DNA from 3 places in the Shewanella sp. SW1 genome. Region 1 is predicted to be linked to each of the others. Evidence: predicted binding sites of a transcription regulator. Region 1 holds the regulator's gene; each other region holds the start of a gene.
What was found. Region 1 encodes NrdR, which represses ribonucleotide reductase genes. Its sites were predicted from a motif close to AAACACNANATNTNGTGTTT; they were not measured.
Positions count from the first base shown of each region.

Region 2: nrdA (class 1a ribonucleoside-diphosphate reductase subunit alpha) is a predicted target of NrdR. The motif match lies at 2,932-2,951, and genes of this name have one in related genera.
Region 3: nrdD (anaerobic ribonucleoside-triphosphate reductase) is a predicted target of NrdR. The motif match lies at 3,046-3,065, and genes of this name have one in related genera.

Region 1 covers NZ_JAKKSG010000022.1:44,445-49,727, forward strand. Annotated here, with positions in the region: gene ettA (energy-dependent translational throttle protein EttA) at 1-193, opposite strand, end outside; gene glyA (serine hydroxymethyltransferase) at 383-1,636, shown strand; gene nrdR (transcriptional regulator NrdR) at 1,911-2,360, shown strand; gene ribD (bifunctional diaminohydroxyphosphoribosylaminopyrimidine deaminase/5-amino-6-(5-phosphoribosylamino)uracil reductase RibD) at 2,506-3,684, shown strand; gene L5M71_RS18200 (riboflavin synthase) at 3,735-4,391, shown strand; gene ribBA (bifunctional 3,4-dihydroxy-2-butanone-4-phosphate synthase/GTP cyclohydrolase II) at 4,487-5,283, shown strand, end outside.
Region 2 covers NZ_JAKKSG010000010.1:88,051-93,333, reverse strand. Annotated here, with positions in the region: gene nrdB (class Ia ribonucleoside-diphosphate reductase subunit beta) at 1-414, opposite strand, end outside; gene nrdA (class 1a ribonucleoside-diphosphate reductase subunit alpha) at 489-2,777, opposite strand; gene L5M71_RS10730 (HAD family hydrolase) at 3,280-3,951, opposite strand; gene ubiG (bifunctional 2-polyprenyl-6-hydroxyphenol methylase/3-demethylubiquinol 3-O-methyltransferase UbiG) at 3,953-4,663, opposite strand; gene gyrA (DNA gyrase subunit A) at 5,049-5,283, shown strand, end outside.
Region 3 covers NZ_JAKKSG010000009.1:81,358-86,640, forward strand. Annotated here, with positions in the region: gene L5M71_RS09905 (YibL family ribosome-associated protein) at 1-206, opposite strand, end outside; gene nrdG (anaerobic ribonucleoside-triphosphate reductase-activating protein) at 321-782, opposite strand; gene nrdD (anaerobic ribonucleoside-triphosphate reductase) at 897-3,014, opposite strand; gene L5M71_RS09920 (hypothetical protein) at 3,276-3,965, opposite strand; gene L5M71_RS09925 (MarR family winged helix-turn-helix transcriptional regulator) at 4,085-4,573, opposite strand; gene L5M71_RS09930 (NADP-dependent oxidoreductase) at 4,720-5,283, shown strand, end outside.

The DNA.
Region 1 (5,283 bases):
GGCGCGCTTCACCTTCAATTTCGGTGTCGATACCCGCCATAATACGCAGTAGTGTCGACTTACCTGAACCGTTAAGGCCGAGTACACCAATTTTGGCGCCGGGGAAAAAGCTTAAAGAAATATCTTTAAGGATCTGCTTCTTAGGCGGAACAATTTTTCCCACCCGCAGCATGCTGTAAACAAACTGAGCCATTTTTCTCTATCTTAAGTGACTAATGATGCGGCTAATTCTACTCGATTGCGCGCCGAACTCAACTCGACAATGAGCCAAGTTCAAGCACTATCTGCAGGAATTTCATGTTTCAAATACTGGGATTGTGACCGCGTTCCGAGTAGAATACCGCGCAACCCTACCTATAAGAATTGGCAGCTGGAGTAAGCAATGCTGAAAAAAGATATGAATATCGCAGATTATGATCCGGAACTGTTTAACGCAATTCAGAATGAAACTCTGCGTCAAGAAGAGCATATTGAGCTGATTGCTTCTGAAAACTACACCAGTCCACGCGTGATGGAAGCGCAAGGTTCACAGTTAACCAATAAGTACGCTGAAGGCTATCCAGGCAAGCGTTACTATGGTGGTTGTGAGTATGTGGACGTAGTTGAAACCTTAGCGATTGAACGTGCTAAACAACTGTTTGGCGCAACTTACGCTAACGTACAACCTCATTCAGGTTCACAGGCAAACAGCGCGGTTTACATGGCATTGTTAAAACCTGGCGATACCGTACTGGGCATGAACTTAGCTCATGGTGGTCACTTGACCCACGGTTCACCCGTTAACTTCTCTGGCAAACTGTACAACATCATTCCTTACGGTATCGACGAGTCTGGCAAAATTGACTATGACGAGATGGAGCGTATTGCCATAGAACACAAGCCTAAGATGATGATCGGCGGTTTCTCTGCCTATTCAGGTATCGTTGATTGGGCAAAAATGCGTGAAATCGCAGACAAAATCGGTGCTTACCTATTTGTCGACATGGCGCACGTTGCCGGTCTTATCGCTGCGGGCGTTTATCCAAACCCAGTACCACACGCACACGTTGTGACTTCAACGACTCACAAAACCTTAGCGGGTCCCCGTGGTGGTGTGATCCTGTCTGCTGCTGACGATGAAGACTTGTATAAGAAGTTGAACTCTGCGGTATTCCCTGGCGGTCAAGGTGGCCCATTGATGCACGTTATCGCCGGTAAAGCGGTGGCGTTCAAAGAAGCCCTAGAGCCAGAATTTAAAGTTTACCAACAGCAAGTGGTTAATAACGCTAAAGCTATGGTTGAAGTGTTCCTTGAGCGCGGTTACAAAATCGTCTCTGGCGGAACCAGCAACCACTTAATGCTAGTTGACCTGATTGGTCGTGACTTAACCGGTAAAGAAGCCGATGCCGCCTTAGGTAGCGCTAACATTACCGTGAACAAAAACTCAGTACCAAACGATCCACGTTCACCTTTTGTGACCTCAGGTGTGCGTATCGGTACGCCAGCCATTACGCGCCGCGGCTTTAAAGAAGCGGAATCGAAAGAGCTGACTGGCTGGATTTGTGACATCCTTGATGATGCGAACAATCCTGCTGTGATTGAGCGTGTTAAGGGCCAAGTATTGGCACTGTGTGCACGTTTCCCTGTTTACGGCTAATTTGCCTATGCATCTACGTTTAGTAGATGAAGGGCCGAGATTGATCGCCGACTGACTTGATACTTGTCACATCAGGTACTTAGCATCAGGCACTTAACATTAAGTTGTTAAGCTCAGGTAGTTAACCTCAGCCCATAAATAGGATAAAATCCCATGGCCGCATCTCGCGGCCATTTTTATTGGTAAAATCTTAAGTTTAAATCCATGGCTTTTGACTGATATTTAACAGGTAAACCCATTAACGCTTTACGATCATTCACTGGCAGGAGGCTCAATGCATTGTCCATTTTGCAGCGCGACAGATACTAAAGTCATCGATTCTCGATTAGTGGCGGAAGGCCACCAAGTGCGCCGTCGCCGAGAATGCACCGAATGCCATGAACGATTTACCACCTTCGAAGGCGCTGAGTTAGTCATGCCTAGGGTGATTAAGCGCGATGGTTCACGCCAACCCTTCGATGAAGAAAAACTCCAAGGTGGCATGTTACGCGCCGTTGAAAAACGCCCCGTGTCTATGGATGAAATCGAGCAAGCACTCAGCAAAATCAAGTCTACCCTGCGCGCCACTGGCGAGCGGGAAGTGCCGTCAGAAATGGTGGGTAACTTAATGATGGAGCAATTGATGAGCCTAGATAAAGTCGCCTACATTCGTTTCGCTTCCGTGTACCGCGCCTTTGAAGACGTGTCTGAATTTGGCGAAGCCATCGCCAAACTGCAAAAGTAGTTATTCGATTTTTGTGGCTAGTCTATCGGTGTTTGGTTGCGCTAGCCTTAAAAGAGGCTTTTGATTAATAGCTTCTGCAAGACAGGTTTTAAAAACAGATTTGCAAGACTGGTGAAAGCCGAAACCTTTAACAACAGGGTTGAACATGAGCTTGAACATAAGTTGGTCCGTACTCGATACCCAAATGATGAGCCGCGCGATTCAATTGGCGCGCAAAGGCTTTTACACCACTAGACCCAATCCCAGTGTGGGCTGCGTTATCGTTAAAGATAACCAAATCATTGGTGAAGGTTATCATCAAAAAGCGGGTGAGCCCCACGCCGAAGTGCATGCGCTACGTATGGCTGGCGAACGCGCCCGCGGCGCAACAGCCTATGTCACTTTAGAGCCCTGCAGCCATTATGGCCGCACGCCGCCCTGCGCCTTGGCGCTGATCAATATTGGCGTTAAACGTGTTGTGGTAGCGGTGGAAGATCCTAATCCGCAAGTCGGTGGTCGTGGCATTCAAATGCTGCGTGACGCCGGTATTGAAGTGGATGTGGGATTACATCGCGATGAAGCCTATGCCTTGAATGTAGGCTTTATGAAGCGGATGGAATCGGGTTTACCCAGAGTTACAGTAAAATTGGCTGCGAGTCTCGATGGTAAAACCGCGCTGTCTAACGGTGTGTCTAAATGGATAACTGGTCCAGAATCTCGTCGCGACGTGCAGCGATTACGTTTACGTTCTTGTGCACTGGTCACGGGGATCGAAACCATACTGGCAGACGCTCCTTTACTTAATGTGCGTTATCAGGAACTTGGCAGCTTAAAAGACAGTGTAACCGAGGCGCAATTACTGCAGCCATTAAGAGTGATACTCGACAGCCGTGCCCGTTTGCCGTTATCGGCCGCCTGCTTGGCTATCGTATCGCCCATACTCTTGGTCTCGACCGTGGCTTATCCCACAGAGTTTCAAGCACAATTGCCCTCCCATGTGAGTTGCCTCGTGTTACCTGCAATTGCAGGTCGCGTCTCATTGCCTGAACTATTAAGCTATTTAGGCCAAAGCTGTAATCACGTGCTGGTGGAAGCGGGTGCAACCTTAGCGGGCGCATTTTTAGCGCAGGGGCTGGCCGATGAGTTAGTGCTATACCAAGCGATGAAAATCCTCGGTGGGCATGGGCGTAATTTGCTGCAATTGCCCGATTATCAAACCATGGCACACATTCCTGCACTCACTTTGGTCGATGAGCGCAAATTAGGGCCAGATACCCGTTTAACCTTGAGCGTTAAGCTTGATACCTCTTTATTTAAATCGAATTGGAGCAAGATAACCGTTTAACCTTGAGTCTTATGCCTTATTACTTCTTTATTTAATTAAGTGAGTTAACCATGTTTACTGGGATTATTGAAGCCGTTGGCACCCTGCGCAAACTGGAGCGTAAAGGCGATGATATTCGTCTTACCGTGGCGAGCGGCAAACTGGATTTAAACGATGTGCGTTTAGGCGACAGCATTGCCACTAACGGTGTGTGCTTAACGGTTGTGCAGCAATTAGCCGACGGTTATGTGGCTGATGTCTCTGCCGAAACCGTGAGTCTAACCGGCTTTGCTAATTACAAAGTGGGCACTAAGGTGAATCTTGAAAAGGCCGTCACCCCAACCACACGCTTAGGCGGCCACATGGTCAGTGGCCATGTAGACGGTATTGCTATGGTTGAGCAACGCTTAGTGCGTGGTCAAGCCATCGAGTTTTGGTTAGCCGCACCCGCAGAGCTTGGGCGTTATATTGCCCATAAAGGTTCCATCACCATTGATGGCGTGAGTCTGACGGTTAACGAAGTGGACGGCAGTCGATTCCGCTTGACCATAGTGCCGCATACCGCAGGTGAAACCACGTTAATCGACCTGCAAGCGGGCGATAAGGTGAATATCGAAGTGGATTTAATCGCCCGTTATCTTGAACGCTTGATGAATTATGATGGCAAGGACAGCAAGAGCGGTGGCGTCACCATGGAAATGTTAGCCCGTGCCGGCTTTGTGCGTTAGTGCACAGGAGCAGATTATTTAACTTAAGCTTATCGGCAGCTTAGGTTATTTAGGTATAGAATTTCATAATAACAGCAAAATCATAAGGTCCTACAATGGCGCTGCACAGTATAGAAGAGATCATCGAAGATATTCGTCAAGGCAAAATGGTTATTTTGATGGATGACGAAGACAGAGAAAACGAAGGTGATTTGATCATGGCGGCCGAAATGGTCACGCCAGAAGCGATTAACTTTATGGCGAAATATGGCCGTGGGCTTATTTGCCAGACCATGACTAAAGCCCGTTGCCAGCAGTTAAATCTCCCCTTAATGGTGACGAATAATAACGCCCAGTTCTCGACTAACTTTACGGTTTCTATTGAAGCGGCGGAGGGTGTGACTACTGGCATTTCGGCCCACGATCGCGCTGTAACGGTGAAAGCGGCTGTGGCTAAAGAGGCTAAAGCGTCTGATTTAGTGCAACCAGGGCACATCTTCCCGCTAATGGCACAGGACGGCGGCGTATTAACCCGCGCAGGCCACACTGAAGCTGGTTGTGATTTAGCCCGTCTTGCGGGACTTGAGCCATCGGGCGTTATCGTTGAGATTTTGAACGAAGACGGCACTATGGCACGCCGCCCAGATTTAGAGATTTTCTCCGAGTTGCATGGCATCAAAATCGGCACCATCGCGGCATTGATCGAGTATCGCAACACCAAAGAAACCACGGTTGTGCGTGAAGCTAAATGCAAATTACCGACCCGTTTCGGTGAGTTCGACATGGTGACTTTCAGAGACACTATCGACAATCAACTGCATTTTGCCTTAGTCAAAGGTGAGGTGAAGAGTGATTGTTTAGTGCGCGTGCATCTGCAAAACACTTTCAACGATTTACTCCATTCAGAGCGCGA
Region 2 (5,283 bases), on a different contig from region 1:
GAAGATCACTGAAGGATCGTTAACGATATTACGAATGATGTGGGTGTATGAGCGCGAGTGAATCGTCTCAGAGAAAGACCAAGTCTCAATCCAGGTTTCTAATTCAGGCAGTGACACCAGCGGCAAAAAGGCCACATTGGGCGAGCGGCCTTGAATCGAGTCGAGTAGGGTTTGGTATTTCAGATTCGAAATAAAGATGTGTTTTTCATGATCAGGCAATGCACCGTAGTCAATCTTATCGCGACTGACGTCTACTTCTTCCGGGCGCCAAAAGAAAGATAACTGCTTTTCTATCAGTTTTTCGAACACTTCATATTTTTGTTGATCGTAACGAGCCACGTTGACCGATTGACCTAAAAACATAGGTTCACGGGTGGCATCGTTGGGTGTTTGACAGAAGGTAGAGTAGGCCATGGTGCTATTTTTCCAATGGATAGGGATCCACTAAATAGGGATCCCTATAAAACCGTTAACGTTAAAGTTAAAGACTAGATTTTACATGCGCCGCCGGCGCAACCGTCATCTTCTTTCTCTAAATTGGTGATGTCATCGTGTGAATCCGACGCACCATCGCGAGTGTTATGGTAGTAAAGCGTTTTAACACCTAACTTGTAAGCATTGAGCAAATCTTTCAGTAGGGTTTGCATTGGCACTTTACGGCCTTCAAAACGTGAAGGATCGTAGTTAGTGTTAGCCGAAATCGCTTGGTCAACGAATTTCTGCATAATACCCACTAGCTGTAAGTAACCGTCGTTGCTTGGCATTTTCCACAGCAATTCATAGCTATCTTTCAGTGTATCGAAATCGGGTACCACTTGTTTTAGCTGACCGTCTTTGCTCGATTTCACGCTGATAAGACCACGTGGTGGCTCAATACCATTGGTCGCATTGGAGATTTGCGACGAGGTTTCTGATGGCATTAATGCCGACAGCGTCGAGTTACGCAGGCCATATTGCTTGATATCGCTACGCAGTGATTCCCAGTCTAAGTGCAATGGTTCAGCACAAATTTTATCTAGGTCACGTTTGTAGGTATCGATTGGCAAAATACCTTGAGAGTAAGTGGTCTCGTGGAATAACGGACATGCCCCTTGCTCTTTGGCTAAGTTCATTGAGGCTTTCAGTAAATAGTACTGAATCGCTTCGAAGGTTCTGTGGGTTAAAGCGTTCGCGCTACCATCAGAATACTTCATGCCATTTTTCGCTAAATAGTTAGCGAAGTTGATCACACCTATGCCTAAAGTACGGCGATTCATCGAGGCGATTTGCGCGGCCTTGATAGGATAATCTTGATAATCCAATAAATTATCCAGTGCGCGTACGGCGAGGTCGGCTAATGGCTCAATATCAGATAACTCTTTGATAGAACCTAAGTTAAGTGCTGACAGCGTACAAAGCGCGATTTCACCTTCTGGATCATCGATGTTGTTTAATGGTTTAGTCGGCAGGGCGATTTCAAGACACAGGTTAGACTGTCTGATCGGCGCGACTTTTGAATCAAACGGGCTGTGAGTGTTGCAGTGATCCACGTTCTGAATGTAGATACGGCCCGTTGAGGCACGCTCTTGCATCATCAGTGAAAACAGTTCAACGGCTTTTATCGTTTTCTTACGAATGTTGCTGTCTTGCTCATATTGCACATATAAACGTTCGAATTCGTTTTGATCTTCAAAGAAAGCATCGTACAAGCCAGGTACGTCAGATGGGCTAAATAAACTGATGTTCTCGCCTTTGATCAGACGTTGATACATGACTTTGTTCAACTGCACACCGTAGTCTAAATGACGGATACGGTTGTCTTCGACGCCGCGGTTATTTTTCAATACCAGCAGAGATTCGACTTCTAAGTGCCAAATAGGGTAGAACAGGGTCGCAGCACCGCCACGCACGCCGCCTTGAGAGCACGACTTCACTGCGGTTTGGAAATACTTATAGAAAGGTAAACAACCTGTGTGGAAGGCTTCACCACCACGGATTGGGCTACCTAAGGCACGAATACGACCGGCGTTAATACCGATACCCGCACGTTGGCTGACATATTTCACGATAGACGAAGCGGTCGCGTTGATGGAATCTAAGCTGTCACCACATTCGATCAGTACGCAAGAGCTGAACTGACGCGTTGGGGTGCGCACACCGGCCATAATTGGCGTTGGCAGCGACAGTTTAAAAGTTGATACCGCGTCATAGAAATCTTTAACGTATTTCAGGCGCGTCTCTTTTGGATAACGGGCAAACAAGCAAGCCGCAACCAAAATGTAAAGGAACTGCGCACTCTCATAGATTTCGTGGGTCACACGGTTTTGAACTAAATATTTGCCTTCAAGCTGTTTTACCGCAGCGTAGGAAAAATCCATATCGCGCCAATGGTCGATATAGGTATCCATCACATCCAGCTCTTCGCGGGTGTAATCTCTTAAAATGTGTTGATCGTATTTACCCAGCTCAACCAATTTAGTCACGTGAGCATACAATGCGGGCGGCTCGAACTGACCGAAGGCCTTCTTACGCAAATGAAACACCGCTAAACGGGCAGCAAGAAACTGATAGTCCGGTGATTCTGGAGAAATTAAATCCGCCGCAGCCTTGATAATGGTTTCATGGATAGCTTCGGTTGGGATGCCATCGAAAAACTGTAGGTGTGAGCGAAGTTCAACTTCCGAAACAGAAACGTTTTTTAATCCCTTGGCTGCCCAAGTAATTACGCGGTGTATTTTTTCGAGATCGATATTCTCACGATCGCCACAGCGTTTTGTGACTGTCATAGTGCTATTCATTTGGAGATAGGCCTTGGTTCTTATATGTATTTAGGTGAGCAAAATCACCGTACGTATCCTTGTAAAACAATCAACAATCGTCCCTTAAATACAGCTGACTGGTTACAAACGAGTCAATTAAGCGGCGAGCTTCTAGTGTGTCTGATTGTTACCTATACACAAGATATGGTGTTTTAAATTATATGGGATACAAGATAGTGAGGTTTGCCCCTATTTGCAAGTCTGAATTCAGGGGACATCTTGTGGATAACGTGAGGATAAACTTTTCCGTTAGTAACGACTAACCTTGAAGCTCAATTTCAGGTTAGCGTGTCACACTCATGGGGGATTTTTAGGCGATCTTTTCTTTAGATCGCGATCGCTCACGAGTGCCGATCTTTTATCCGCCTGACTTTTTCCGTGGGTCATAAATAGTATGCTGACACACTGATGTTCGTCAGTGAAGTTACGTATTGGATGCCTTATTCGTGAGCATTGTAGGCGCTGTTTTTGGTTGATGTTGTTAAGCCAATGCTTCGATTAGTGCTTGATGTAGCTCAGTTGGGCTCGCAAAATGCGCGTGCGCAGGCCATTGCAACGGCTTGTCGTTCACGCCCAGATAACCCCATAGGGCCACGCCGCCTAACATGCCAGCAGCCTTGGCCGCGAGCAAATCTCGCTCGGCATCCCCAAGATACAAAATGTGCTCTGGAGCACAGTTCAGCTGTTGTGCGCCTAACAGCATAGGTGCTGTGTGGGGTTTAGCGTGTTTGGTCGAATCGCCACTGATGATAACGGGCATACGCAAGTGTAAATTCAGTTTTCGCAATAAGGGACGGGTAAAGCGCGCAGGCTTGTTGGTGATCACCCCAAACGGCAGCTGAGTTAACTCGAGCCAGTCGAGTAATGCTGTTATGCCTGTAAATAGCGCACAGTGATCGCCATTAATGCGCTGATAGTGGGCGAGTAGCCCTTGCTGAACTTGAGATCGAAGATCTTCTGCCGCATCAGGGATCGCGGCATCGACTAAGGCAAAACTGCCGTGGGATGCGGCGTAGCGCATGGTCGCTAACGGCTGCGCGGCGATGCCGACGTCTTGAAGACTTAAATTGAGGGCTTGCACCAGATCCGGCGCGGTATCGGCTAAGGTGCCGTCGAGATCGAACAGTACGCCTTTGATCTGTGCCAGACTCATATTAATCAACCTTACGCGTCGCTATCATGTAATTCACATCAACCTTAGGCGTGTACTTAAAAATGCCCGTCAATGGGTTGTAGCTTACCCCTAATGCATCGGTACAGATAAGATCGGTATTATCTACTAGTTCAATCAGCTCCGAAGGCTTAATGAATTTTTTATGCTCGTGGGTGCCAACCGGCAGCATTTTTAGCAAATATTCCGCGCCTAAAATGGTGTGCACGTAGGATTTAATGTTGCGGTTGATGGTGGAGAAAAACACATGACCACCGGGTTTGACCATGTCACAGCAAGCCTTGATCACAGATTGTGGATCGGGTACATGTTCGAGCATTTCCATGCAGGTCACCACATCGTAATAGGCTTGATGATCTTGGCTGTGGGCCTCGGCGGTATTTTTTACATAATTAATGCTCACGCCCGTTTCGAGAGCATGTAGGCGGGCGACTTCTAAGGGCTCATCACCCATATCTAAGCCATCAACCTCGGCGCCGATGCGGGCCATGCTTTCAGACAAAATGCCGCCACCACAGCCGACATCGAGCACTTTCTTCCCGAAAATACCGCCTGCGGTTTGATCGATATAGTTTAAGCGCAGCGGGTTTAATAGATGCAGCGGCTTAAATTCGCCGTTGAGATCCCACCAAGTTTCGGCCATACGTTCAAACTTTGCGATTTCCTGTGGGTCTACATTGGTATTCTGATGCATGCTATTACCTGAAGAAGCTGTATTGTGCGGCTATTATAACGACTATGTTTGATAAACAAAGTGCTCGACTGAGCTAAGCCCTTGTGGTTGAGTGAATTTTCAGCAGTTATCTGCTTTTATGTTAATTGTTGTGCTCCGTATCGACCTTTTACTTTATCCCTTTGACGATTTTTCCTCATCGTAAGCCGTGAATTTCAACGCTTGTTTATCGCATAAATGACCAAATTGACAGTGTTTTCATCTATTAAGCCACCAGACTCTCAATTCGAGAATGATAGGTCTGGCGACATTAAATAACTGTGTTAGAATGCCAAATCACGTTTTTGGGCTAGGCAATGATACGGATTATACGTTGTCGGCTATTTTTCAGGGGAACGAGCAGTTTATGACTGATCTGGCATCATCTATTTCGCCAATTAATATCGAAGACGAACTAAAGAATTCGTACCTTGATTACGCCATGAGCGTTATCGTGGGACGTGCATTACCAGACGTGCGCGACGGCTTAAAGCCGGTTCATCGCCGCGTTCTGTTTGCCATGAGTGAATTGAAGAACGATTGGAACAAGCCTTACAAAAAATCTGCCCGTGTGGTTGGTGACGTCATCGGTAAATATCACC
Region 3 (5,283 bases), on a different contig from region 1:
GGCAAACCTTTAATATCTGACCCTTGCTTATTCAATAAGCGGGTTTGTTGCCCTTTCACACTGCCGATTTGCTTAGTGACCGCAGCGATTTCGCGTTTGAACTGGGCAATAATGACGTCATCGCCTCTTTGTTCAGCCGCAGCAAGTTTACGACGAAATTTATCTAATTTATCGTTAAGCTGCTGCAGTTCTTGCTTTAAATTCATTCTGTTACCTTAAATTACCTAAGTTAGCCACAGTAAAATCTTAGCCTGATTATGCTAGCGTCTGTGTCAAGGCCTGAGATTATAGCAGCAAGTTACAGATCCTCGTTACCGCTTTTATAACAAACGAATGATCTGATTGCTGCTACCGCGAAAGACAAGACTCGGATCGGCAAGACTTTGTTCAAATTTTCCGTCCACCAGCACATCAATATAAGCCAACACGGCGCGCTGTTCATCACTCAACTCATCGAGCACATAACCTGTCCACAGCCAAATATCCTTCCCCTTACACTCAGCCTTGACTCGTTTGACGAGCGTCAAAATGGCACTGAGATTGACAGGCAATAAAGGATCGCCGCCCGAAAGCGATAAACCACGGCGCACAATCCGCTGATCATTGAGATCGGCAATAATCCTATCTTCCATCGTCCAATCAAACACATGCCCAGAACGGGGATCCCACGTGCTTTGGTTGTAACAACCGCGGCACTGGTGCTCACAGCCAGAGACAAACAAGGTCGCACGGGTACCTGGGCCATTGACCACATCGATAGGGAAATATTGATGGTAATTCATTGATGGTCACTCATAGTGCATTTCATCTTTTAACACTGACACTCATCCCGTGGCACTATTTGATGCCACGTGATGCCACGGAATAAGTCTAACAGGCAGAATAAGGTAATAGTGTTACAAGTGTTTGATCCTGCGTTTTACTTCTTCTTGCTTGCCATAATTAAAGGGCCGCGCATCAGGACTGCCTAAGTAACCGCACACACGGCGCGTCACAGAAACCCGACTAGGCTCATGATTGCCACACTTAGGGCAAGTGAACCCTTTACTGGTACAACTAAATTCGCCGGTAAAGCCACAGTCATAGCATTCATCAATTGGTGTGTTCGTGCCATAGTAAGGCACGCGGCTGTAGCTATAATCCCAGACGTTTTCCAGCGCTTCGAGGTTATGCTGCATATTGGGATATTCGCCATAACAAATAAAGCCACCGTTCGCGATAGCGGGATATGGCTGTTCAAAATCAATTTTATCGTAAGGGTTAACACTTTTTTCCACATCGAGGTGGAAACTATTCGTGTAATAGCCCTTGTCCGTCACCCCTGTGACTAGGCCAAATTGCTTCGCATCCAGTTTACAAAAACGGCTGCAAAGACTCTCACTTGGCGTGCTATACAGACTAAAGCCATAACCTGTTTCGGCCTTCCACGCATCGGTAGCCGCTTTAAGATAAGCTACAATAGCAACGGCTTTTTCCCTTAATTGTGCATCATCAAATACATGGGTTTGGGTGCCATAGAGTGCATTCATGGTTTCATGCAGTCCAATGTAACCGAGTGAAATCGACGCACGGCCATTTTTAAAGATTTGCGCCACATCATCATCAGCCCGTAAACGTACACCACAGGCGCCTTCCATATAGAGGATAGGTGCAACGCGGGCTTTAACACCGTTCAGTCGCTCAATACGGGTATCCAGTGCTTTACGGGCTAATACTAGTCTGTCATCTAAAATGCGATAAAATTCAGCTTCATCGCCATTGGCTTCTAAGGCAATCCGCGGCAGGTTTAAACTGACAACTCCCAAATTATTGCGCCCTTCATGCACAAGCTCGCCATTTTCTTCATAGGTGCCTAAAAAGCTACGGCAACCCATTGGGGTTTTAAATGAACCGGTGACTTTCTCGACTTGCTCGTAGTTGAGAATGTCGGGATACATGCGCATTGTCGCGCATTTGAGCGCCATCTGTTTTACATCGTAATTGCAATCGCCCGCTTTATGATTAATACCATCACGAATCGCAAACACTAGCTTAGGGAATACTGCCGTCTTGCGATTTTTACCCAATCCCGCCATCCGCACTTTGAGCATAGATTGCTGAATTAAGCGCGATTCCCACGAAGTACCCAACCCAAACCCGAAGGTCACGAACGGTGTTTGGCCATTGGCAGTGTGTAAGGTATTGACCTCATATTCCAAAGACTGGAATGCATCGTGACATTCTTTTTCAGTTTGCGCCGTGGCGAAGGCTTTAGCGTCGGTAATCTTCCAATTCAGGGCGATTTGGTAATGCTTGTCGTAGCTCTTAGCGACAAATGGCGCTAACACTTCATCGATACGATTAATAGTTGTGCCGCCATAGATATGGCTCGCCACTTGGGCAATGATCTGTGCGGTCACTGCTGTCGCCGTTGAAATTGATTTAGGGGTTTCAATTTCGGCATTGCCCATTTTAAAGCCGTGGGTCAACATGCCAGCTAAATCAATCAGCATACAGTTAAACATCGGGAAAAATGGCGAGTAATCTAAGTCGTGGTAGTGGATCTCCCCCGCTTCATGGGCGGCGACCACATCCTTTGGCAAGATATGACTCTTGGCATAATGTTTAGCAACTATGCCCGCAAGCAAATCCCGCTGAGTAGGAATGACTTTTGAATCTTTATTAGCATTTTCATTGAGTAAAGCCGCATTGCTTTGCTCGACTAAACCACGGATTTCGAGGTTGAGTTTACTGGTCGCTTCACGGCACACATCTCTGTCGTGACGGTATTCGATATACACCCGCGCCAGGGACTTGTACGGCCCTTCCATCAGTAAATTCTCAACCGCATCCTGCAGATGGTGGATATCGACTTCAGCTAATGGCGCGACGCTCTGACTGATACACGCTGCCACTGTCGCTGCATAGTCGCCATCCTCTATTCCAACTGAGTTTGCAGCGGCATTCACTGCATCCCTTATCCTTGTTTCATCAAAAGGTGTGCGGCAACCATCACGCTTAATTACGACTGGCATTGTTCAGTTCCTCTCCATCTCGCCTAAAAATTAACACTACATCTAGTGATTTTAAAAGCACAAAACACAATATGTAGAGTATTAGGCTACAGCGACGATGAAGCGTCCATGATCCAGATCATAGTTTTTAGGAAGAAATAAAAGAACAAACCAGAACTGCAGCTAGGTCCAATTATCTGAAAATTGCGCCTTGACCTGCTGATTAAACCCAGCTAGTTGAATGCGTGACAATTTGTGTTTATCACGCACTATGGATGTGAATTAACGTTTAGCAAGCGCAAGATAACTACTGAGTTGGCCCGATGCAGATTGATGTGCCCCCATAGATGAAGCAAGTTGCATCATAGATTTTAGCCCCTGCCACTGCTGCTTTTGAGCATCCGTAAGCGGAGGTTCAGAATTCAAATAATCCGTCAATTGGCTAAGGACTTTCGTGGCCTTCTGGGCTAGCACCGGCGACTGAGCATCATCCATATTGGTTAAGACGTTCTTAGCATCAACTAAGGTATTGATAAGAGGATTATTAGGTGATTTTTTAGCTAATGACTTGATTTCATCATCTAAAAAATCTTGCAACGATTGTTTAGTCGGCGTTGTTGTGCTCGGCACTGTAATACCGTTTTTCGATAAACGCTCGAGTTGCACATCCGATAAAATGCCATCTTTTTGTAAGCGCGACACCAATGCGGGAATATCGGCGACACCAAATTGACCATCGGCAAAAAAATCCTTCGCCATCGATTGAATTTTCTGTGCGCGTTGCGCCCTTGGCGACAGCGCTATCTCATCGGTTTTACCGTTATCGGGTTTGGTAGCATCCGTCTGCGTTTTATTTGTTTCTATCGTAGTATCGGTTTTAGCCGTGCTCGTCTTTTGGCTATTGGCACCATAGGCATCGGCGATACTGGCACTGCTGCGATTAAGATTAAAGGCATTTAAAATAGAATTCATCGTCAAAAATTCGGCGTCTAAGACTCAATGACGGTTTTAAAGCAAAAACTAAGCCAATCAAGTATTAATCAGTGCAACCGCTGAGTTAATAGCATCACTATGCATAAACCAACTTATATCTAGGACTGTATATCTTCGATCAAGGCAAGACATTGCCGCCTTAGTAAATCGAGTGCCTCAGCGTCCATCTGCACTTTATCAAGCAAGGTTTGCTTCAAGGCAAGAGCTTCGTGCCTGATACCCTCTCCTTGACTTGTCAGAGTGATCAGCTTTTTCCGCTCATCTTCAACGCAGGCTAATCGCGTAATCAACCCCTTCAACTCTAACCGCTTGACGATTGGCGTTAGGGTTCCCATATCGAGTTTAGTCGCCATTGATAGCTGGGTTTGGCTGCAGCCGTTTTGACGCCACAGGGTTTGCATCACTAAATATTGAGGGAAAGTTAACTCGTATGCCTCGAGTAGAGGCCGATAAGCACGCACTAATGCATTGCTCGCAGAATATAACGCGAAACAAACATTATCGGATAAACAGAGTGGATCGCTAGAAGCTTGGCTATGAGTCTGTTTTGTAGCGTCTAGCTCAGGTTGAGGTAAGCAATTCTGCACGTTTAAGCGCCTGTCATTTAAACATAACGCTATCTTATCCGATCTGTCCCACCTCATCTAGTTTGCGCGCAAACTATTTGCATTCGATCTTAAAGCCACGTAGAGTTAACATCATTAGTTTGCGCACAAACAAAAGGTGAGTTTTTATGAAGAGTATGACTGAAACCCGTGAAATCCATCTAGCTAATCGCCCAGAAGGCATGCCTACAGCACAGAACTTTACTTTAGTAAATAAAGCGTTAGCACCGCTCGCTGATGGACAAGTGCTGATTAAAAATCTATGGATGTCGGTTGACCCTTACATGCGCGGGCGCATGGTTGATCGCAAGAGTTATGTTCCGCCCTTCGCCTTAAATCAAGTCTTAGAAGGCGGTGCGATTGGTGAAGTTATCGCGTCAAAAAACACCGAGTTCCCGGTTGGTACTAAAGTCAGCAGCATGCTAGGTTGGCGTGAACACGCAGTCACAGATACCGCAGGACTGACAGCTTTACCACTAACTACGCTTGATAATTCACATTTCCTCGGCGTACTCGGAATGCCAGGCATGACAGCTTGGACAGGACTGACTCGCATTACAGATTTAAAAGCGGGTGAGACACTGTTCGTTTCCGCAGCCTCTGGCGCAGTAGGTAGCGTAGCCTGCCAAATTGGTAAACTAATTGGTGCTCGTGTAATAGCCTCTGTCGGTTCAGATGAAAAAGCTGAATTA